DNA from 4 places in the Undibacterium sp. SXout20W genome. Region 3 is predicted to be linked to each of the others. Evidence: predicted binding sites of a transcription regulator. Region 3 holds the regulator's gene; each other region holds the start of a gene.

Region 1 (5,929 bases), on a different contig from region 3:
TGAAATCAGTACAACCCGGCCGACTTTCGCATTCAATTACCCCCATGTGTTGATCGACGAAGGTTTGCGCTAACGTCAGCCCCAATCCGCTCCCGCCATCTCTCCCGGATACCAAGGGATAAAAGATACGATTGCGGATTTCCGGCGGAATTCCAGGTCCGTTATCAATGATATGCAAGTCTAATGCCAGCCTGTAACGCACCTTTGCCACCGTAATCTGACGAACTACTCGGGTTTTGAACGTTAATGATGCATCGCCCTGATGAATTCGCTCGTGCAAGGCTTGCGCTGCATTGTGGGCAATATTGAGAACGGATTGAATTAACTGTTCTTTGTCACCGCGAAACTCTGGGATCGATAGGTCATAATCACGATGAATCGTAAGGCCTTGCGGAAATTCAGCCACAATCAAACTTCTTACCCGCTCACACACTTCATGGATATTGACATCACCAACAATGTGCGGGAGCCGATGCGGCGCAAGTAAGCGATCGACCAAGGTTTGCAAACGATCCGCTTCTTTTATAATAACCTGTGTATATTCGCGCAACTCTCTAAGTTGACGCTCGGGTAACTCCAACTCCAGCAATTGCGCTGCACCACGAATTCCCCCCAGCGGATTTTTAATTTCATGTGCCAAATTGCGTATGAGTTCTTTATTCGCTTTGTTTTGATCGAGCATACGCTCTTCGCGATCAAGTTTAAGCTGTTGAACATTTTCACGAAATTCAATTAAAACAGGCAAGTCAGGATTATCTAACGCAGTGACAATGCTATGAACATGCAGCGGCTCTCGTCCTTGCCGTTCTAAGGTCAGATCCTGGCGTTTGTCCGCAAATTGGTGCGCGACAGCCTGATCGAAAACAGACATCAATTCATCCGCATTCAGAAATAATTCACTTAACTTCTGATGGGTTAATGCTTTTAGAGAGCTATCAAGTAAGCTCTCAGCAGCAGCATTAGCAAAGGTAATACCGCTTTCACTATCGAGAACAATGACTGCCGACGTGAGTAAATCAAGTCCGGCAAACGAGGTAAGAGGAGTTTTCAACATAGTCCCAAAATAAAAGGCCGCCCATAGCGACCTTTACGCAAACATCATGCCTGAAATGATCATTGACATGCGCCAAATTTATTTCAAGTTATTTAATTCACGCTGCAGGGCTTCAATATTTTTCTCTGTCCGGCTGATGTCATCCTTCATTCCAGCTGTTCGCTCTTGGTATTTAGCGTAGTTTCGCTCACTACCTAGTCGCTCTGGTTCGCCGTTGTTATAGTCTTTTTTGAGATCATTCAATTTCTTTTGCTCAGCTTTTAACTCGTCTTGCAAAATTTGCTTGCGATCCGAATCCCTGGATTTTTGTGTGTAATCATCCACTTTCGGAAAATCTGCTGGACTTGACGCTGACTTTCCTTGGCTTTTCTTGGCAGAAGGAGGCAACACCGGCGCGGGAACAACGGTAATCCCTTGTAATTCAACTTTACTACAACCTTTGGTCGCGCCGGTATTTTTGTATTCTTTCCTACCATTTGCATCGACGCAAAGGTACACCTCGGTCTGCGCATATGCCACGCTTTGTAACGCGATGAAGGGAATGATGCCAGTCAATAATCGAGTCAATAGTCGAGTCATATTCAATCAGTAGTCACAAATAGATTGATAGTGTATGCGAAGCAAGGGCAGCGCACAATTCTAGCTTACCAGATGTAACAAAAGCGTAAACCAAAAAAAGCGGGGATTACCCCGCTTTTTTGATAATCTCTGAATTACAGAGAGTAATACATGTCGAACTCAACAGGATGCGTAGTCATACGCATACGTTGTACATCTTGCATTTTCAGCTCGATGTAAGCATCAATCATACTGTCGCTAAATACACCACCGCGTGTCAGGAACTCACGGTCTTTATTCAACGCGTCCAACGCTTCTTCCAAAGAAGAACATACTGTTGGGATCAATGCATCTTCTTCTGGTGGCAGGTGGTACAAATCTTTTGTTGCGGCTTCACCTGGGTGAATCTTGTTTTGTACGCCGTCCAGACCAGCCATCATTAATGCAGAGAAGCACAGGTATGGATTTGCCAGTGGATCTGGGAAACGTGCTTCAACGCGACGGCCTTTTGGATTTGCAACATAAGGAATACGGATAGAAGCAGAACGGTTACGTGCAGAGTAAGCCAATTTCACTGGTGCTTCGTAACCTGGAACCAAACGCTTGTAAGAGTTAGTACCTGGGTTAGTGATCGCATTCAATGCTTTAGCATGCTTGATGATACCGCCGATGTAGTACAAAGCAAATTCAGACAAGCCAGCATAGCCGTCGCCTGCGAACAGGTTTTTGCCATCTTTCCAGATTGATTGGTGAACGTGCATACCTGAACCGTTATCGCCAACGATAGGTTTAGGCATGAAAGTCGCTGTTTTACCGTAGGTATGTGCTACGTTCCAAACAACATATTTCAGATTTTGTGTCCAGTCAGCGCGCTCAACCAATGTAGAGAACTTGGTGCCGATTTCATTTTGACCAGCGCCAGCAACTTCATGGTGATGCACTTCAACTGGAATGCCCAGGGATTCCAGAATCAGGCACATTTCAGAACGCATGTCCTGGAAACTATCAACTGGTGGAACTGGGAAGTAGCCGCCTTTGACAGTTGGACGGTGACCAGTGTTGCCGCCTTCGAGTTTTTCGCCTGTTGTCCAGGAAGCTTCTTCGGAATCGATCTTCACGAAGCAGCCAGACATATCGATTTTCCAGCGAACGCCGTCGAAAATGAAGAATTCTGGTTCTGGACCGAAGTAAGCTGTGTCACCGATACCAGAGGATTTCAGATACGCTTCTGCACGTTTTGCGATGGAACGTGGATCACGGTCATATCCTTTACCATCGGATGGCTCGATCACGTCACATTGCATAAACAATGTAGTTTCTTCCATGAAAGGATCGATGTTCGCAGTGTTTGGATCGGGCATCAGCAACATATCGGACGCTTCAATTCCCTTCCAACCAGCGATGGAAGAGCCGTCGAATGCGTGTCCAGATTCGAATTTATCAATGTCGAATTGGGAAATTGGAACAGTTACGTGCTGTTCTTTGCCTCGGGTATCAGCAAAGCGAAAATCAACGAACTTAACTTCGTTGTCTTTCGCCATTTTCAAGACTTCTGCGGCTGTCATTGCCATGTGAAACTCCTCAAATAGAGCAAAAAATAAATTCGGAAAATGCTGAGCACTATGCCAGCCTTATCAATCCAAGGAAACGAGTGCATCACTCTTCACCCCTCAAATTTCATGCGTCGGCTAAACTCAATTACCAATCATAGCAGAAACTATGCCACCTTCTAGTTCTACCAAAAACAAATAAATTTATACAAAAACTGACTTCCAAAGATACATTAATTGCATTTAGAACAATTAATTCGCGTTCGCCTAAAATTTGATAGCACCATTTTGGTGAGAAAAAATTATTTGCACCAAATTAATGCGTATTTTTTTACTGTGATTAAAAATCCTTCTTTTGGTGCATTCGCAATAATTTTTCTCAATGCAATCAAAAATGACGCACTACTTTAAATCTGGAAGCCGATTCACAGCTGATATTTATCATCCGCCAGACAGTCAACATCTGAAACCATGAATCCCTGAACAAATGATTACTATATGATAATTTAGTTTGTATTTTATTCATTTTAAAATGAGCGATTAACAATTGATTGATGCGGATCATATTCTATGCTGATTAGGGGCAAATGAGATTGACTCTCATTTATCAACTAGCTATCTTTCCCCTTCGTAATTTCGCTTTGCTTAAGTTGCATAAGGCAACAAGAAATGCGTAACGTCGGAATGTCACTTCCTCCGCCAATCCGAAATTGAATGGACCTCGCATGCCACCTATCTCAAGAAGATTTTCTTTCAATTCCCATCTCTGCGCGATTTGGACTTTCTTCGTGGCAATTTCGATTGGTGTCTCACTCATTATTCGTCTGGAGAGAAGCGAGGTCATAGAAGATCATCTATCGACCACTGAGTTAGCGACTATGCAAATGCATGCAATAGGCGACAAAATCGGACACGCAATTTCAGCCACCTATGCAGTCGCAGCACTCATCAAGGAGCGAGATGGTCAAGTTGATAATTTCGATGCCTTTGCCAGCCATTTACTCGCCTATCACCCTGGCATATCGGCTTTATATCTAGCTCCTGATGGCATTACCAGTGCCGTTGTACCCGGGGAATGGCGCAAAATTGGCCTCGGCATCAATTTACTCACAGACCCTAAGCGAAAAACTGAAGCTCTGCTCGCCAAAGAGACCAAACAACTCAGCTTGGCGGGCCCCCTGTTACTTGGGCGGGGGACGATGGGAATCATCGGTCGCTTGCCGATCTTTCTCAAAACTGGCACTGATCAAGAACATTTTTGGGGAATGGTATCTGTTGTCATATCACTTGACAGCATACTCAAAGACTCAGAACTGCAAGTGCTCGCACAACGTGGCCACGAATATGAACTATGGCGTTACGATCCCACCACGGAAAAAAGGCAAAGCATCGAAAAAAGTCAGCATTTCGAAAATCACAACACCGTCCGGCAAGTCCTGCAGCTACCAAATGCCGTCTGGTATCTGGATGTCGCCAATAGCAATAATCGCCAGCCGCTTGGGGGCCTATTTATTAAAAGCAGTATCGTGTTTTTGATCAGTCTGATGCTTGCTTGCATGGTAAAGCTCATACTCAATACCAGAAAGCAAAAGCTCAGCTTGCAAACCATCGTTGCCGATCGCACCAAAGAACTTGCAGCCAGAGAAGCCGATCTATGTCGCGCGCAAAGCATCTCGCACACTGGTAGTTGGATTGCAGATGCCAGCCACCAAATCATTGGCTCTCAAGAAGCTTATCGCATTCTGGATATTACTCCCGACCGTCATGTGGATTGCCACGCCATCCTTAATCAGATTCATCCTGATGACCGGGGACAAGTATTGGATCATTGGGAAAATGCACTCACAGACAACCAAAGTGCTATTGAATTCAGGTTATTCATTAACGGAAAAATTAAGTGGGTCTATTCACAAATTGAATTGGACAAAACCGCCAATGGGCAAATCATTCGACGCATTGGTACATTGCAAGACATTACCGCCAGAAAACGCATAGACGATGATTTGCGTGTCGCTGCGATTGCGTTCGAAGGCCAGGAAGGTATGGTAATTACGGACGAAAACCGCATCATTTTACGGGTCAATCAAGCCTTTACACGCATCACGGGCTACACACGCGACGAAGCATTAGGCAAAACCACCAACATCCTCAAATCGGGCATGCATGGCGCCAGCTACTACACAGACATGTCAGAGCAATTGACACTCAATGGATTTTGGCAAGGAGAAATCTGGAATCGCCGTAAAAATGGAGAAATTTACCCCGAGTGGCTGACAATTACCGCAGTTCAATCACACGATGGCAAGACAATCAATTACGTCGGCACGATGCTTGATATCACCCAACGAAAAGCCACCGAAGCAAAGCTGGAACACCTGGCATATCACGACCCATTGACAGGCCTTGCCAATCGTCGTCTGTTGTTAGATCGCTTGCAGCACGCGTTGGCCAGCAATACGCGCAGCCAACGTTATGGCGCGATCGTATTTCTCGATCTCGATAATTTCAAAACGATCAATGACATTAACGGTCATGGCATCGGTGACATGATGTTGCAAGAGGTCGCGAAAAGACTGACCAACAGCATTGGAAAAGCCGATACTCTGGCACGGATTGGCGGCGATGAATTTGCGCTGATTTTAGAAAATCTTAGCGAGCATTTACAGGAAGCGGCAATAAAAGCCAAAAAAAGTGCCAATCAAATCATAGAACAACTCAAGCATCCGTACTTCATCGACGGTAACGAATATCGCACTTCTGCCAGCAT
Region 2 (5,929 bases), on a different contig from region 3:
ACGCCCGGGAGTACGGGTCGTAGAAAAGGCACAAGTATCAGAATTATTTTGTGTCATCTGCACCGCCCGTGACCACGGATAGGCAGATATCGTATATTTTTCGTCAGCACGTCGCATTAATTCCTGGACTTTCTCCGTTGCAATGCCCGTGATTTCACCGGTTTTAAAATTGACGATGTTAAATGGCGGGTTGTCTTCAGTGACCAGTGTTTCAGCGGCAGATAGCGTGGTCTGGCTTGCGCAAAAAAACAAACAAGTTAACGCAATGACTTTAGATCGTAACAAGTGCATATTGCCTCCAATATTTAAATTTGAATGCAAAACTGATTTTGAGTAATTGCTTTTTATCTGTTGAAAAGTATCTTGACTTAGTTGGTTTGGAAGAATGTTTTGCAGTTAAATCGAAGTGTTGTGACGTCAGAGGTCTGGCAGAAGTTGAAACTGAATAGAAACTGTAAATTGAAGCAGGCAGATGCTCGCTTATTGATTCAGGATAGGCGATTTGAATTTTTTCGCAATCAACTTCTGCTGGTTTTTTTTATTTTTAGTGATTCTAAAAACATCACTAAATGTCGTGTTAATTTCCTGTAATATTGATCAGCGGAATCAATTTTTTCTTAGCAATTTTTGCTGTAGCGTCGTTGTTGAAATTTTGTTCGAGCTTGCGTAAATAAATGATTGCCTTTGCTGGAAGCTGAAAAATAAATCAGCGTATCCAAGTGCTGAATTAATTATTTTCCTTGCTGTAAGCTGAATATCAATCGGTGTATCTGAGCGTTGATTTGATTGTTCTGCTTCCCTCAGGTAAGATGGCGGGCTTGTTGAACAGCTGTTAAGTATGTTCGCACCGTGTCTCGCCGTAGTTCAATGGATAGAACGTATGCCTCCTAAGCGTAAGATGTGGGTTCGATTCCCGCCGGCGGGACCAGCTAGTAGCTGTATCAGTTCGTTTTGCAGGGTCTAAACTCATTTCTTATTGTTATGGTCGACGGTAATTTTGCTTCAATCAGCCACAGTCTGAGCATGCGACGCCGTCAAATCAATGGCACCTGAGAAGGTATTGCCAAAGATTAGCTCTCAATATAATGTCAAAAACTCGCATCATCGCGCTCAGCGACACATTCGTTATACATTACCAAATATGCGCAAAAGTTCAAACTTGACATGTCGACCAGTACGATAGCAAGGAAATGAATGCTTGGTGTTCTTGTAAAAGTCTGGTCGAATAATTTATAGTCACAGGAAATAAAAGGGAACCGAAGTTCCCTTTTATTTCCTTGCAAATCGTTTTCGACTTATTTGGCCTTGCGACGCATAACGCTCAAACCAGCCAGACCCAATCCGAGCAAAGCCATAGATGCTGGCTCAGGAACGTCATTTCCGGCAGCATTAATTGCAGCAGAAAAATACACGGTATTATAGTCGCTGCTGCCGTTGCTAACGTAGTTCCATACCCATGTCGGTTGAACGCTGTAACCGCCACGTGTACCCCATGGTCCCACGCCATTGACGCCTTCATTGACAGTTGGGTTATAAGCGTTGCCAAATCCAGTCAAATTTTGTTTCCAACCAGCGTCGCCAGTCAATAAGGTTTGTGTTCCATTGGCGAACGCAAAATTTGCATCACTCAGTGTGAACTCACCCAGAAAGCCACCAGGACCACCTTGATTTACAGCAACTAAATGCAGGTAATTGGTTACGCCGCTGCTCAGGCTCGTGCTGCCAGCGTAAGTTGTCGGCCAACTATTGCCTGCACTGAACAAGGTTCCAAGGGTCGAATCGTTTGTGCTGATGTAAATGTTGAAAGTGTTGTCGACATTGACCAGTGAGTTCACGACAGTGGCATTAGCCATTGACGAGACTAAGCTGCCAGAAATCAACAAAGCAAGTGTAAGTTTTTTCATAATTATCTTTCTAATTGTTTCTAAATTTGCTAACTGAGTTCTTAAGCAAATTGTGTGCCAAATTATTTTATATATGAAAATCAATGAGTTGTATTGATTTGTTGGTAAATATGGCTGTAATACGTAAAAGATATCGACAAAATAATGTGGGCGTTTTTTTGGGGGGGCGGGCGCTGATTTTAGGGTGCCTACGAGTTTGTATCTTGCCTCGCAGGTTGGCGAGAAGCTGGTGGTGATCCGTACATGATGATCGAAAAGCAGGCAATGAAGACCCAATACCGTGCCTATTCAATTTTATGATTTTATTATAATATTTTGTGCTGCTTTAAACTTCAGAAACCAATTGAGTTCTTGAACGTGCGTCGGTCGATGGTCAGAATCCGTCTGCTAAACGACATTATTTACGATTGAAGATATTGATGAGAGAAGTTCCACTTGATTTTGCACAAATCCAACTGACAACACGTCGTTTGCGTTTGCGTCCTTTGCGGACTTCGGATGCAGAGAATATGTTCGCGGTTTATTCTGATCCCAAAGTGATGCGATATGGAAGTACGCCAGTCTGGAGCTCAGTTGAAACTGCACACACTTCATTGGCGCGAACTGATACTGGGATGAAGGATAGGCAGTTTTTGCGCTTGGCATTAACGCTGGGTGACGCTGATCGCTTTATTGGTGATTGTTGTCTGTTTAAATTTGATGAGCAATGTCGCCATGCTGAGGTTGGTTACAGCATGGACACGAATTATTGGGGGCAAGGCTACATGCACGAGGCATTGATTGCATTACTGAATTATGGATTTGATCATCTCCATCTGAATCGTGTTGAAGCGGATGTCGACCCACGTAATACCGCGTCGATGGCGTGCCTTGAGCGATTGGGATTTGTGAAGGAGGGGTATCTTCGGGAACGCTGGATCGTGGATGGCGTGTTATCGGATACCGCATTATTTGGTTTGTTGCGTCGTGAGTGGAAATACGCACCGAAGTAACTTCTGTTGTTTAATTAAAAAATAAAAGGGGTAGTGATGGTATTCAAGCGTACGGCAATGTTAGCGGTGTTATGGGCAGTTTTTCCGTTCTCAGCATCGGCAGAAGATATTGTCATTAGCAGCACCTTTAATAGCGTGTCGACGATTTCGGAGCTGGCGCAAGAATTTGCGAATAAATGTCTCCCCACCAGTGCCGCGGCGTTCTTAAAAATGGTCAGAGATGCAGGCACTGCGTCGACGGTGGTCACACGTAATAGTGATCGCTTGAAGCCATTTTTGGTGGTCAATGGCACACGGACCATTTGTGTTGCTCAATCCCCGAAAGGCTACTCAGTGTTGCCCACGGAGGTGTTTGATCAGACTATTAATTTTAACGACATGCCAGCAGAGGACCAAAAAGCCTTGCAAACATCCTTGGCACGCCAGTTGGCATTGACAGGTGCAGCAAACGCTTTGATTAAAACAGAGGCCGGTAATGCAATGGGCGTGTATTACATGTTCTCGTCCGACAACCCACTCAAATTTTACTATCATCTGGCATTTTTAAAGCTCAATGAAATTGATGAGTCCAAGTTTGCCTTTGTGACCAGCACAAAGGGACCGGTTTCTTCCACGGCACGTAATCAACCGCCGGAAAGTTTTAAACCGCTGTATCAAAAATAAGCCTCACTAACGACGCGAGCTGATGTTGCGCCTTGCTCAGCTCGCCGTCACATTATGTGATCTTGATCGCGCGTTAAAGCCTCTTTTGACGCCAAAGCGTCGTCGCCTCTCTCCAAAAATCGCTGATCGTCGTGCAATGGGTGCTCACTGGCAATTGCAGAAAATGCGCGGCTGGGAGCAAAGCATCGTGCAGTAGATCATTGTCGCCACGATCAAAAGCTAACGCCCCTGTTTGCTTGGAGAGTTTTTCGCCGAGATCGTTGTTGACCACCGGCACGTGCAGGTACCGCACGCCCGGCAAGCCCAAGACCTGCTGAAGATAAATCTGCCGTGCAGTGGAGTCGAGCAGATCGGCACCACGGACGATATCGGTCATCCCTTGTTCTGCATCATCAACAACAACAGCAAGTTGATATGCCCAAAAGCCATCGGCGCGCTTGAGGATAAAATCGCCCGCCTCGGTGCTGATGTCCTGTTGTTGTGGACCGAGGTAGCGATCTTCAAAATGAACAACGTGATGCGGTTGGGGTAAGCGGAGGCGCCATGCGCGTGGTGCTTTTCCTGCGGTTAAACCTTCGCGACAGGTACCGGGGTAAATTTGGCTGACTGGTTCGCCTCGACGAAGGCGGGAGTCGGCAATTTCTTTGCGAGAACACCCACAAGGATAAACCTGATCGGCAAGGCGTTCAATTGCCTGCTGGTAGAGTGACTGGCGCTGGCTTTGCCACGTGACTTCGCCGTCCCACTGCATGCCGCAGCGCTGTAATGAGTGCAGAATATGGGTGTCAGCACCTTGGACATTACGGTCGAAATCCAGATCTTCGATACGGACAAACCATAGCCCATCATGGGCTTTCGCATCGAGATAACTGGCCATGGCGGCGACGAGTGAACCTTGATGTAAAGGGCCCGTCGGCGAGGGCGCGAAGCGGCCCCGATAAATGGGTTTATGCATGTGAGTTATTTCCAAGCAACATACTATGTACAACGGGTTCTTTGAGTTTTTGTAAAAACCAATGCAGTGCCTTGCCTTTGTTGGTTTGCCGCCAGACGTAGCAACAGGTTTCTGTCGGACGTTGATGATCTGTGCGCTTTTCAATCAACTGATGGGATTGCAAATAGCGGGTAGCTATCGCGCGGGGGAGATGGCCACATCCCAAGCCCGATAACTGGGCGGCGAGTTTCGCTTCGACTGAGGGTACGGTCAGGGTATCTTGCCCATTCAGCAATCCCGCGGTCATGGTAGGCAGACTTCGTCCGGTGTCTCCAATGGCAATGGCGCGGTATTGCTGTATCAATTCCGTACTGAGGGGTTCGTCAGCCCGTGCCAGTGGATGATCCGGGGCGACCGCGAAAACCCAATCGATGGCACCTAGCACACGGGTTTGTAAGTCGCCTTGCATACGAATCGTATCCGGACCGTCATACGCTGCGCCGATAGCCAGATCGGCACGTCCAGTCATCATTGACTCCCAGACACCCGATAAAATTTCTTGAGAAAATCGTAATCGCGTACCACAATTTTGTTGTTCAAATTCTTTGATTAAGGGGAGTAAGTGATCAAACTGGATGATGCCATCGAGGACAATTCTGAGCTCTGATTCCCAGCCTGTCGCTGTTCGTTTGACGCGATTTTCGAGTTCTTGCGCCGCATTGAGCAAATGTCGTCCCTGCGATAAGAGTTCGGTGCCAGCAGGCGTGAGCTTGGCGCGATGACCACGGCGGTCATAGAGCAAGACATCGAGATCTTCCTCCAGTTTTCGGATGCTGTAGGTAATGGCAGAGGGCACTTTATCCAAGGCCATCGCTGCTGCCGCAAAGCTTCCTTTACGGTCAATCGCATCGAGAATTTGCAGTGCTTCAAGGGTGATATTCATTATTGTTCAAAATTTTTGAATGATTTGTATGAAATTTTACCCTTATATTGGATCTTGTCCTTGTATATAGTGGGTACATTCATCAAATAAACTGAATTGGAGCGAATATGATTACCCTTAGATTGTCTCAAGACCGCGGTCCTGCGAATCACGGTTGGCTCAAATCTTTCCATAGTTTTTCATTTGCTGAGTATTATGATCCACAGCACATGGGTTTTGGTCCACTGCGCGTAATCAATGATGATTGGATTGCACCTGCGATGGGATTTGGCACGCATCCGCACAAAGACATGGAAATTATCACCTATGTTCTGGAAGGCGCGATAGCGCACAAAGATAGCATGAACAATGGCAGTACGATACGTCCTGGCAATGTCCAGTACATGAGTGCAGGAACAGGCGTGCGTCATTCAGAATTTAACCCATCCAGCACTGAACATACGCAGTTATTGCAAATTTGGATACAACCGGATGGTTTGAATCTGCCGCCTCT
Region 3 (5,929 bases):
GTGCTTTGGGGCGGTCGAGTGTGATGAAGCCAATATGATTTTTAACTGAGGTGACGACGAATTCGCTCATAGGAGTACCAATAAAATGATCGTGTTGAAGCATCTATTTTATGCTTCACTTGAGTTGTCGTCACGACTTTTAGAAATGCAAAGTTTTGATCCTGAAACAAATAAAAAAGGACGCTATAGAGCGTCCTTGTTTTAGTGTTCCTGATAAATCAGGAGGTGGCAATTATGCCGAAGCCGGATCTGGCATGTGTTTGATGGCATCGTGGTGGTGTTCCTGGATTTTGTCTTTGTGTTTAATCACTTGACGATCCAGTTTGTCTACCAGTGCATCGATAGCTGCATATAAATCATGTGCCAGACTTTCAACATGAATATCTTTTCCGCTAATGTGCAGATTAATATCGGCTTTGTGACGTTTCTCTTTCTCCCGGAGCTTGTCTACCGTCAAGATGACGGCAATATCAATGACCTGATCGAAGTGACGCCGGACTCGTTCCAGCTTGGTATGTACGTATTCGCGAATTGCAGGAGTTACTTCGACGTGATGTCCACTGATGGTGAGATTCATACTGTGCTCCTATGGTAATGTTGCTTGCTATAACGATAAGCTCGTTTCATTAGAAATGTTTTGAGCTAAATCATATATAGCAATTTAAACCGTAAATACAAGGACGATGTTACAAAGATTTACGCATACTCACTGGTGGGATTTTCAGGGCTTCGCGGTATTTGGCGACGGTACGTCGTGCAATTACCATGCCTTGTTCACCCAGCATGTCTGCGATTTTACTGTCAGAGAGTGGGCTTTTCTGGTCTTCTGCTCCTATCAACTGCTTGATGAGTGCTCGTATCGCGGTGGACGATGCTTCCCCCCCGGTTTCCGTCGCGACATGGCTGCCGAAAAAATACTTTAACTCAAACATGCCATGTGGGGTCAACATGTATTTTTGGGTCGTAACACGAGAAATGGTGCTCTCGTGTAATCCTAGTGTATCAGCTATTTCGCGCAAAACAAGGGGGCGCATCGCGACAGCACCATGCGTAAAAAAATTACGCTGTCTTTCTACTATCGCTTGTGCAACGCGCAAAATTGTCTCAAAGCGTTGCCGCATGTTTTTGATTAACCAGCGTGCTTCCTGTAACTGCGAACTAAGCCCACTTTCGCCACGATGTTGCCGCATCAGATTCGCATACATACTGCTGACACGTAGTTTAGGCATGACATCCTGATTGAGCACTACTTGCCAACCGTCAGCCGTTTTTTTAACGATGACGTCAGGCACAACATAATCAGAACTGGTTTTCGCAAAGTCGCTACCTGGCCGTGGTTTACATGTTCGTATAACAATTTGTGCTTCGCGCAAATCTTCGTCATCACAGTCAAAAATTTTCTTTAATTTCGTGAAGTCGCGTTGCGCAAATAAATTTAATTGATTTTCAACAATATTCAATGCGAGACGGCGGGTCACAAACGGAATATGTGGCAAACGCTTGATCTGCAATGCCAGACATTCTGATGGGCTTCTGGCGCCGACACCGGCCGGATCAAAACTCTGTAGCATCGACAGCGCGAACTGTAATTCTTCAAGTTCAACGCTCAGATCGATGGGCAGACCAGCATGAATTTCTTCTAAAGTTTCCGTCATATAACCATCATCATTAAGCGCATCGATGATTAATTCCACCAGAGCCAGGTCACGCGGTTCGCGCAAACTTAGCCGCATCTGTTCGAGTAAATGCTCGCGCAGGCCGATGTGGGCAGCCTCTAACTGCCGATGTCCGTCATCATCTTCGGCATTGTATTGGCCATTGGGCGCCTCGTTGAAGCTCCATTCCTCTTCGTTGGCGCTGACACTGTCATTGACGGTAAATTCGTTGTCTGACGGTGATTCTGCTCCATTGTTGAGATTATCCTGGCCATTTGATACTTCCATGCCAGCATCAGGCGTTGAGCTGGCGCTATTGATTGCGCCGTCAGCCAAAAGGCGAACTGCATTATCCATCGGGTCGTCCACACGCTCTAATAACGGATTTTCAATCAATAAGCTTTCCAGCTCCTGATGTAATTCCAGAGTCGACAATTGCAACAGCCGTATCGATTGTTGTAATTGTGGCGTGAGCGCCAAATGTTGGGAGGTGCGTAGCTGGAGACTTTGCTTCATGATATTTTCCGTCACATGCGGAAATGCTCTCCAAGGTAAACCCGGCGCACTGATTCATTTTCAATGATTTCTTCTGGTTTTCCGCTTGCTAAAACGGCACCTTGATTGATGATGTAGGCATGATCACAAATACCCAGGGTTTCACGCACATTGTGATCCGTAATCAAGACGCCAATACCACGTTCTTTGAGGAAGCGAACAATCCGTTGAATTTCAATCACGGCGATCGGATCGACACCGGCAAATGGTTCATCTAATAAAACAAAACGTGGATTAGTTGCTAGCGCCCTGGCGATTTCAACACGGCGCCGTTCACCACCAGATAAAGATAAGGCCTGGCTTTCACGAATTTTTTCAATTTGTAAATCGGCGAGTAACGCATCGAGCCGACGTTGAATTTCGTCGCTAGATAAATACTTTTTGTTATTATCTTTTTGTAGCTCTAAAACTGCCCGAATATTTTCTTCGACGGTTAGTTTTCTAAATACAGAGGCTTCCTGGGGGAGATAAGATAAGCCCAGTACAGCGCGCTCATGGATCGCTAAACCAGACATTGGCGTACCGTCAATACTGATACGTCCATCATCAGATGCAACAAGGCCAACGATCATATAAAACGAGGTCGTTTTTCCAGCGCCATTGGGGCCGAGCAAACCAACCACCTCGCCACTTTTGACCGACAGAGAGACATCTCTGACAACCTGCCGCGCACCGTAGCGTTTCTTAAGGCCTTTAACCACTAGCGTGCTAATATTTTGAGAGTTATTGGTTTGCATCTTAGTTTGCTTAAGTCGCTTTTATTTATCGGTTTTGGGTTGGATGGTTAAGCGAATTCTGCCACCACCAGAGACGGCGGCACCATTGCTTGCGTTAGTGCCGACAAAAATATCATTTTTACTGTCATACGAGAGGTATTCGCCCTCTTGTTCGTCAGTCACTTTTTTACCGTCGAGATAGCGAACTTTAGCGTTACCAATGAATTTTACAAATTCTGTTTTTTCGTCATATTCGGCGCGTTCAGCTTCGCCCTCTACCCAAAGATTCGAGCCGCCGTCCCGTTTTTGACGAAAAGTGACTTTGGTGCCGGGCTTATTGAAGAACTTCACATGTTGGAATTCATCTGGTGTTTTGCTCGCAATTGCCCGTTCTGCTCTGACGGTGAGTGTTCCCTTGGTAATCAGGACATCGCCAGTGGCCGTTGTGATGTTCGATTTTCCATCGCTGGTCAAATGTTCTGCTTCAATAACCATTTCTTTCTGGCTATCTGCTTTTTCTGCGTACGCAGGCAAAACGAACGATGAGCCCAGGCCCACAAACAGGATGGAGCTCACAATTTGAAGTGATGAATTGAGAGTCAGGCGCATGATGTACTTTCTAAATTTTTGTCTGGTCAGGTAAGTTGTCAACTACCACGTTTTTTTAAACGTGCACGTACTTTGCTCAGTAACTCCAAGTGCTGGGTGGAATTGTTGGCGACCATACCTACCGCATGAGCTTCTATACCTTCGGTAAATAAAGTGACTTGATGATCTGAGGTGATGAGGTCATCATCCGGTGTAAGCGTCAGATAATCCGTTTCCAGTCGCATTGCATGGGAATTTTCACCGTCCGGACGTTCAACTAGTACGTTGTCATATAAACGCACGACATCGTGTTCACGCTTGGGATGTACGGTGTCAGATTTTTGATCAACAATGGCCCGTCCGGCAATGATAGTTACTGGCGGACGCATGTCAGCGAAGCTATTAATCCGTGGATTGGTAATCTCATACTGATCGGTACGCGGAAGATGAATCAGCTTTTCGCCCGTCAAATGATAATTGGCTTTACTGCTATTAGACAGTCGTATGAAGTTGAATTTCTCAACATAATAATCCGGCTCCAAACGGATCATGGATTTTCGCGCATCTTCTACACCACGTTGGCGGAATGCATTTTCGATCCAAAAACTGCCAAGCGCAATAAACCCCAGGATTGCGACTGCAATCCATATTCGTGCCCGGTCTATAGTGATTTGCGCTTTCATGCTAAATATTCAGATAGAACTAATTGGTATTTATTCTGTGCCTGTAAAATAAAATCGCAGACTTCGCGGACAGCACCTTTGCCGCCGCTCGCAACTGTCACGTAGTCAACGCGATAACGAACTTCCGGATGTCCATTTGGTACGCTGGCCGCGAATCCTACGCGGCTCAATACGGGTAAATCAATCACATCATCGCCGATAAAACCACATTCTTTGCTGTCGAAGTTCAATTCAGCCAGTAACTCAAAAAATGCCGTTTTTTTGTCGTGGATACCCTGACGGACGTGGGTAATCCCAAGGTCGGAGGCGCGCCTCGAGACGATGGCGGATTGTCGTGCACTGATAATTGCTGTAGCGATCCCCGCTTTTTGCAATAGACGAATACCTTGACCATCAAGAACATTAAAGGTTTTTAGTGCTTCGCCGTCGGCGCTAAAATGCAAACTCCCGTCAGTCAAAATGCCATCGACATCAAATATCATCAGCTTAATGGCGGCTGCTTTCGTCGTTGCGTCAGTCATTAAATCACCTTCGCTCTGGTCAAATCGTGAATATGTAAGGCGCCGACTAATTTTCCTTGTGCATCGGTGACGAGTAATTGATTAATGCGATAAGTTTCCATTACCTCAACGGCTTCGACGGCGAGTTGATCTGCGCGAATGCTGCGTGGCTTGGTGTGCATCACGTCAGCGATGCTGATTTGCGTGAAATCACAAGCACCTTCCATCAGTCGCCGCAGATCACCATCAGTAAAGACGCCGACAATATGGTGGTCTGTGTCGACAACAGCCGTCATCGCCATTCCTTTTTTTGTGATTTCAAGGAGGGCAGAGGTAAGCTTTGTATCCGGAGCGACACACGGAATAGCATCTCCTGTACGCATGACATCTTTGACATAGGTCAGTAGCCTTCTTCCCAATGCGCCACCTGGATGCGAGCGGGCGAAATCCTCTTCCCTGAAGCCGCGTGCGTCTAATACGGCGACAGCAAGGGCATCCCCTAATGCTAACGTGACCGTTGTGCTGGCAGTTGGTGCTAAATTGAGCGGGCAGGCTTCTTTGTCAACTTGCAGACTTAAATGGACGTCTGCAATTTTCCCTAGGCTGGACGTTGGATTGCCGGTCAGGGAAATGAGTTTTACGCCTAAACGTTTAATGATTGGCAAAATGGACATCAGTTCAGCCGCTTCACCTGAATAGGAAATGGCGATGAACACGTCTTGTGGTGTGACCATGCCTAAATCGCCATGAGCTGCTTCAGCTGGATGAACAAAAAATGCTGGCGTGCCAGTTGAGGCAAAGGTGGCGGCGATTTTGCGGGCAATGTGCCCGGATTTGCCGATACCTGACACAACAACTCTGCCTTTGCACGCGAGTACCAAACGTACTGCTTGAGCAAAGCCGGCGGCATCTTCTTGGTTGAGACGAGCTTGTAATGCAATTAAAGCATCAGCTTCAATTTGTAACGTGTCGGTTGCTAATTGCACGGCACGTAGTGCTGCCTTTTCAATGACGTCGTCAGTCGCCGTCAATGTGCTTGGAGGTGGGGATGCGTTCAAATCGTTCATCCTCACAGTATAAACGAAATCGCTAAAGCAAAAACTTTGCCAGATGTAACGAAGTTATAATCAGGCAAAAATGATTTAAAAATAATTTTAAAAATAAATTTAGAAATAAATTAAAAATCAATTAGAAATCAATTAGAAATAACTGAAATTAGTATTGCTAAAATG
Region 4 (5,929 bases), on a different contig from region 3:
TAATGCTGCTAATGCAATTGGTACCAATAGTCCTGATTTGGTGATTGCGAAAACTATCGACATGGCTGCGGTTGGTTACTTTAGTCGCGGCAATGGTTTAGTTCAACTTTTTGCCAAATTAATTGAATCAGCACTAACTCCCATTGTATTACCCTATTTTTCTCAACTAAAAAGAGATGGGGCAGATCTTAAACAACCTTATCTGTTGGCCGTCAATTATTTAACCATTCTTGCGTGGCCTTTCTTTTCTGTCATGGCAATCGTTGCTTTTCAGATTATTAATGTTCTCTACGGCGCACAATGGAATGCCTCCGTGCCGATTGTTCGAATGCTTTGTCTCGCTGGTGCAGTTACGTCGATGTCGATCTTCGCAGGACACGTCATGATCGCGAATGGACAAGTCAGACAGGCTACTTTTGCACAGTTATTGTCACAACCTATCAAAGTGATCGCTATTCTTGTGGCTTCTCGATATGGGGTGATGGGCATTTCTATTGCCATCATCCTGGGTGAATGTATTACGTTTTTTATTATCAATAAATATTTGCAAATGACGATCGGTGTAACAATCACCGAATTAATTTTAGCGTGCTTGCGTAGCGGTATGGTCACTGCATGTAGTATTGCAGGTCCTCTGACAATCACATTATTATGGACAACAACTCACAATAATCAAGCTTTACAGTTAATCGTAGCCATATTCACCGCTGCAATTGGTTGGCTGATTGGTGTTGCAATAACGAAGCATCCTCTTTACGGACACATTGCGGAATTTTTAAATGCAGGTTACTTTCCGCCCCCAGCCGTATACAAAGGAAAGTGGACTATTAAGCGGCTCCTTTATTCATTCATCAAATTCATGCTCTACCAACTCGGTATCATGCATATTTATCATAGGATGCGAAATAAGAACGCTTTAACGGTAGTCTTATTTCATCGTGTTCTTCCATTCGATTTGCACAGCAAATTAGGTGCCAATCCTACCTGGACCATAAGCACAGACACATTCAGACAGTGCCTGATGTTTCTCAAAAAACACTATCAGGTAATTACTCTTGAAGACGTCTACGAATCTCACAAACAAGGTAAAAAATTACCAGCATGCAGTATTTTGATTACCTTTGATGATGGCTGGGCTGATACCGCCCAATTTGCTCAACCTATATTAGAAGAATTCAAAATAAGAAGCGCAGTATTTGTCTCAGGCTCTATTGTCGAACAGAATGAACCATTCTGGCAGGAAGCCGTATATTGTACTTTGTCTCAAGATCCTCGAAATATCAAAGCCCTAAATATGGTTTTGTCCGAATTAGAAATCGAACTCACAATTCAAGACGATAAATTTAACGATATTGCCGATATCCAATGGATCATCCGGCAACTTGAAAAACTACCTGCAATCCAATTGCAACGTTTGGCCAAAGGACTGCATATATTTTCAAAAATGCCGCCTTCTATGTTGAGCAAAAAGCAGTTAATCAACCTTTCTGCCACGCAATCGATTGGAAGTCACGGTCACAGCCATCATCCTTTGACCAAAGTTGCGGATCCCTACGCTGAGGTCAACAGCGCCCGGAATACTTTGGCTGAATATGTGAATATACAAGAGCTCATCTCCATGTCGTTCCCACACGGCAGTTATAATGAGTCTGTCGTTGAGGCTTGTAGAGCAGCAGGAATTGAATTGCTATTTAGCAGCGATTCAATTCTTAATCAGAAAAACCAAAACAAGTTAGAAGAGACCATATTTGGTCGAATAGCCGTTTCAGAACACGATATTATCGACAAATTAGGTCGTTTTCATCCATTCATGTTGGCATTTTGCTTATTTAACAGACCAATTAGTACGATCCGTTATGAAAGCGCTCCCCATGAATGAGATTAATTTAAGTTCACGGGTTGTAAAACCAAGTGCAATGACTCAGACAGAAATTGCATTATGGGAGCAATTATCAAGTAAGCACGCCGAATTAGCCTCACCCTTTCTCAGTTTTCACTATGTTTATGCTGTCGAGAAAACTGGTGCCAATGTACGTGTTTGCATTCTCGAAAATCAAAACCAGATTTGTGGTTTTTTCCCATTTCAATTTAAAAATTGGATGTGGAAAATATTGAAGTCAGCGATACCAGTTGGCGGACAAATGACCGACTATTTTGGTTTAATTGCCCCAACATCACTACGAATTACGCCGCTACAACTGCTCACTTTGGCGCGATTGAATCATATTAATTTTTCGCATCTGGATGAACACCAACTTACATATGGCTTGACCGGAGAACAGCCGCGCATCGGGTTACGAATCCCTTGCCGGGAAATTAGTCCAAGTGATCGTAGTGTTGGGATTTTTAATAAAAAGCAAAGCAGTGAAGTCCATCGCCGCGAAAAACTTCTAATTGAAGAGATTGGCCCAATTCGGTTCACCTTCAATCAGCTCATAAATCGACCGTCGAATCTACGTCAATTAATTGAACAAAAACGACGCCAATACGCACGTACTGGAGTACCAGACGCGTTAGCAGACTCGTGGAAAATAAAACTTCTGGAACAATTGTTGTGCACTGAATCACCCGCTTGTACTGGGCTTCTATCCGAACTCTATGCAGGTGATCAGTGGATTGCCAGTCATTTTGGCATCATGGGCAATGGCATTCTCCAATATTGGTTTCCTGTTTATAACCCTTCTATGGCCAAATATTCCCCGGGAAGGCTCTTACTTAAATATATTTATTCGATGGCAATACAACATCAAGTTCATACGATAGACCGTGGAGAAGGTACATCCCATGGGAAAAATGAGATTAGAAGCGAAGAACATTTGTTTTATCGAGGTGCTTGGTATAACAACGCCCCTTCCGCTTTTATAGTACGTAGTTTTCAAAGTCTGGTGTGGCGCTTAAACACAAAAAAATTATGACCCAAGCACAAACCAATCTTTTTGATCAAGTTGATTGCATGGAAGTGAGTGTTATCATCCCCGCTTTCAACGCCGCCCGTACTATTACCAGAGCGGTTGATTCGGTCATACGACAGAACATTAGTTCGATTGAAATCATCATTATTGATGATGGAAGTTCTGACCAGACATATGATTTATGTAATGAATTAGCTCTGACTCATCCAGTCATTCGTGTACTAAAATTGCCAACGAACTGCGGCGTATCGGCGGCACGTAATGTTGGCATCCAGTCATCACGAGGAAAATATTTAGCGTTTCTCGACGCTGATGATATCTGGCTTGAAGGAAAACTATCAAAACAAATAGCAGAATTGAAATCTGATAATTCAATCAGTTTGATTTCTTGCAATAGTAGAATGGTTTCTGAGTCCGGTGAATTCCTCAAAGTGGGGCATATCAATCGGCCACCAGTTGAGGGAAATGACTCATGGAAAACGCTGTTAATTTATAATTTTCTGCCAACCCCAACCGTCCTTACCTATAGAAAATTAGTACTGGAGTTGGGCGGATTTGATGAAAAGCTTCAAGTCGGCGAGGACTTAGATCTTTGGATCAAGCTTGCGTTGCGTGGTAAAGTCCAGATTTTGAAAGATATCTTGGTTCATTATTACGATAGCAAGGGGAGCTTAATGAAGCGCCACCAGGTGCTATCACATTCGATCGTTTTTCCTATGCTTGAAAAACACCTCGTCGAACAAAAGGATAAATTATCAAAGGTTGAAATCAGAAGTATTCGTGGCCAACATTCTTTTCAAACTGGTTGTAATCTTTTCTTTTCAGGGAAATTCCTGGCTAGCATACCTCTTTTCTTAATGGCATTTTCCAAAGGTACTCTCCCCTTAAAAAGTCTTTTATATATTTCACGCGCATTGTTTATGGCAGCTTTTTCCAGAGAAAAATAATGGACAAACCCTTAGACGGGTTTAGAAGGCGACAGCCAACAGTGATGAGTAAGGTAGTGTTATTTTCAAAGTAATACTACCTTAAAGAGGATTATATAAACATTAAAGATTGCCTAAGCGTCTCCCACCGCTATTAGCCCATCATTACTTGTTTACCAAGTTACTTTTACAACGAGCAAGTCGAATTCAATGTACCCTTGCCACAGCCCTAGTGTAATCAATTTAACCCGAACGATTCAAACTATGACACATGCCAATGCGACGCATCGCGCTATGACCTGCATTCACTGCCACAAAATGAAAAAAGCCCGCACAAAGCGGGCTTTTTTTGCAGGAAACAAATTACATGTTGTTTGATTTACGGCGAATTGCAGTCAAACCAAGTAAACCAAGAGCAAGCAAAGCGATGGAAGTTGGCTCTGGAACTACTGTACCCTCGAAGTTTGCAGCTTCAAAAGATGGGCTAGTTGATTCAAAAGTCAGTGAAACAATTGGTGAGCCACTTTCTTTGATATTTACATAGCCGTTTGCTGTCCAATCAAACATACCAGAAGACAACGTTGTTTTAGCACCGTTTTTCTGCGTAACGATCAATGTATTATAGTCATCAGGCGTTCCCCATAAGAAACTAACGTCTGAATAACCATAAATGCCATTAGCGATATTGACCAAGCTTAAAACTGCATTGGATCCTGGCTGCCCTGCCAACCAATTACCGACTACGCCACCTGGACGTGTAGCGCCATTGAAGCCAGAAACATTCTGCGGCATCAGATTTCCGCCTTTGACGTTTTGGCTTGTAAGATTAATGACAGTTCCGTTTGCATCTGTACCGTCTTCGCTACTCAGGGATGACGCTTGAACCGAAATACATGATAAAACTGCAACGCTTGCAGCAATCAAAGATAAAAATTTAAATGCTTTCATTTTTCATCCACAAAGTTAAGTTAAAAATTCAATGAAATTTTCATTACACAACTATATAAGCAACTAGTGTGCCAGAAATTAAAACTATTTAAAATCAATGAGTTAAAAACATTTCTGGAATTTTTAAGGGTATTGTGTAAAAAAATCTGACAAAAAGAATTTCTCAAAAAAATACTCTTTTCGTAACGTAATATTTATACTTTTCTATGGAAAAAAAATGTCTGGCACTTCCGCGAAAATGAACCATTGGATATGCATACATCTATCCAAATACCCCTCGAAATAACATTTTCAAGCTGATCAACGCCTTGGCTTAGCGCTCTCCGCTACTTTGCATTGTTCTGTGTTAAAACTAACATTAGTGTCTTTTAGCACTATATTTTAACTTCCAGCAAGCTTTGCCAACTTACTCGCGTTGTTCGGATAATTTGCCACAATATCGCCTAAATCACGCATGAAATTCTGCATTTCTATGGCGAGCGTAGCCTTTTTTGTAGCAATATTTTGACTGAGTGTCGTGCGAGATTGAATCAATTTGGTCATTTTTTCAACCAGACTTTCCACAGTCACTAGATGGGCACTAACACAAAATTCCTGCATTCCAATCAAATCATTAAATCCGATATTTTTCGAATCGTAAGCAATATTGAGCGCTGGCACACCAGCACAAAAACTCAAAATATTAGAATGCATCATCTGACAAATCAGCACATCCACTTGGCGATAAGCATTAGCCAGATCATTGGCGGAAACATCTACCACGGTTAATTTAACACCTGCAGATTGAAGGATTTTTGCAACCAAAAATTCCTCATCTGAATGAATGAAATAATAAAATTTAGCTTTAAAGTGCTGACTAACGATTTTGAGAAATTCGATGTAAATCAGGATGTTCCTCGCTAACAAACTCTCAACAAATTTGCCATGAAATGCAAAATTGAGGCCTATCGATAGCACATTATTTTTGTGTTTAGGAAATTCCCCGGACATTGATTTGAATACGGCTGGATCACAGAGCAATCGGGCATTCTGCAAGCCTAAGGATTGAAAAAAATTAAACGATGAGCGACAACGAACAGCGAACAAATCAACTCGGCGATCAAAATCTAATAGCGCTGCACGTAGCTGTGGATCAATATCCAC

What was found. Region 3 encodes sigma-54, which starts transcription at its own class of promoters, with help from an activator protein. Its sites were predicted from a motif close to TGGCANGNAANCTGCTTT; they were not measured.
Region 1: the regulator sigma-54 is predicted to act here: its motif matches at 3,320-3,337, upstream of glnA (type I glutamate--ammonia ligase).
Region 2: the regulator sigma-54 is predicted to act here: its motif matches at 1,947-1,964, upstream of ACO0K1_RS12030 (PEP-CTERM sorting domain-containing protein).
Region 4: the regulator sigma-54 is predicted to act here: its motif matches at 4,843-4,860, upstream of ACO0K1_RS07130 (PEP-CTERM sorting domain-containing protein).

What each region holds. Positions count from the first base shown of each region.
Region 1 is NZ_JBMPPH010000057.1:8,564-14,492, reverse strand. Features, by position in the region: gene glnL (nitrogen regulation protein NR(II)) at 1-1,051, opposite strand, end outside; gene ACO0K1_RS18430 (DUF4124 domain-containing protein) at 1,133-1,633, opposite strand; gene glnA (type I glutamate--ammonia ligase) at 1,768-3,183, opposite strand; gene ACO0K1_RS18420 (bifunctional diguanylate cyclase/phosphodiesterase) at 3,951-5,929, shown strand, end outside.
Region 2 is NZ_JBMPPH010000021.1:3,892-9,820, reverse strand. Features, by position in the region: gene ACO0K1_RS12040 (substrate-binding periplasmic protein) at 1-291, opposite strand, end outside; tRNA gene ACO0K1_RS12035 (tRNA-Arg) at 854-928, shown strand; gene ACO0K1_RS12030 (PEP-CTERM sorting domain-containing protein) at 1,296-1,904, opposite strand; gene ACO0K1_RS12025 (GNAT family N-acetyltransferase) at 2,324-2,896, shown strand; gene ACO0K1_RS12020 (hypothetical protein) at 2,933-3,559, shown strand; gene gluQRS (tRNA glutamyl-Q(34) synthetase GluQRS) at 3,633-4,514, opposite strand; gene ACO0K1_RS12010 (LysR family transcriptional regulator) at 4,507-5,436, opposite strand; gene ACO0K1_RS12005 (pirin family protein) at 5,544-5,929, shown strand, end outside.
Region 3 is NZ_JBMPPH010000002.1:52,445-58,373, forward strand. Features, by position in the region: gene ACO0K1_RS01900 (enoyl-CoA hydratase/isomerase family protein) at 1-70, opposite strand, end outside; gene hpf (ribosome hibernation-promoting factor, HPF/YfiA family) at 233-577, opposite strand; gene ACO0K1_RS01910 (RNA polymerase factor sigma-54) at 687-2,171, opposite strand; gene lptB (LPS export ABC transporter ATP-binding protein) at 2,183-2,947, opposite strand; gene lptA (lipopolysaccharide transport periplasmic protein LptA) at 2,969-3,535, opposite strand; gene lptC (LPS export ABC transporter periplasmic protein LptC) at 3,574-4,197, opposite strand; gene ACO0K1_RS01930 (KdsC family phosphatase) at 4,194-4,718, opposite strand; gene ACO0K1_RS01935 (KpsF/GutQ family sugar-phosphate isomerase) at 4,718-5,728, opposite strand.
Region 4 is NZ_JBMPPH010000009.1:39,203-45,131, reverse strand. Features, by position in the region: gene ACO0K1_RS07145 (oligosaccharide flippase family protein) at 1-1,879, shown strand, start outside; gene ACO0K1_RS07140 (GNAT family N-acetyltransferase) at 1,872-2,915, shown strand; gene ACO0K1_RS07135 (glycosyltransferase family 2 protein) at 2,912-3,859, shown strand; gene ACO0K1_RS07130 (PEP-CTERM sorting domain-containing protein) at 4,202-4,786, opposite strand; gene ACO0K1_RS07125 (polysaccharide pyruvyl transferase family protein) at 5,168-5,929, opposite strand, start outside.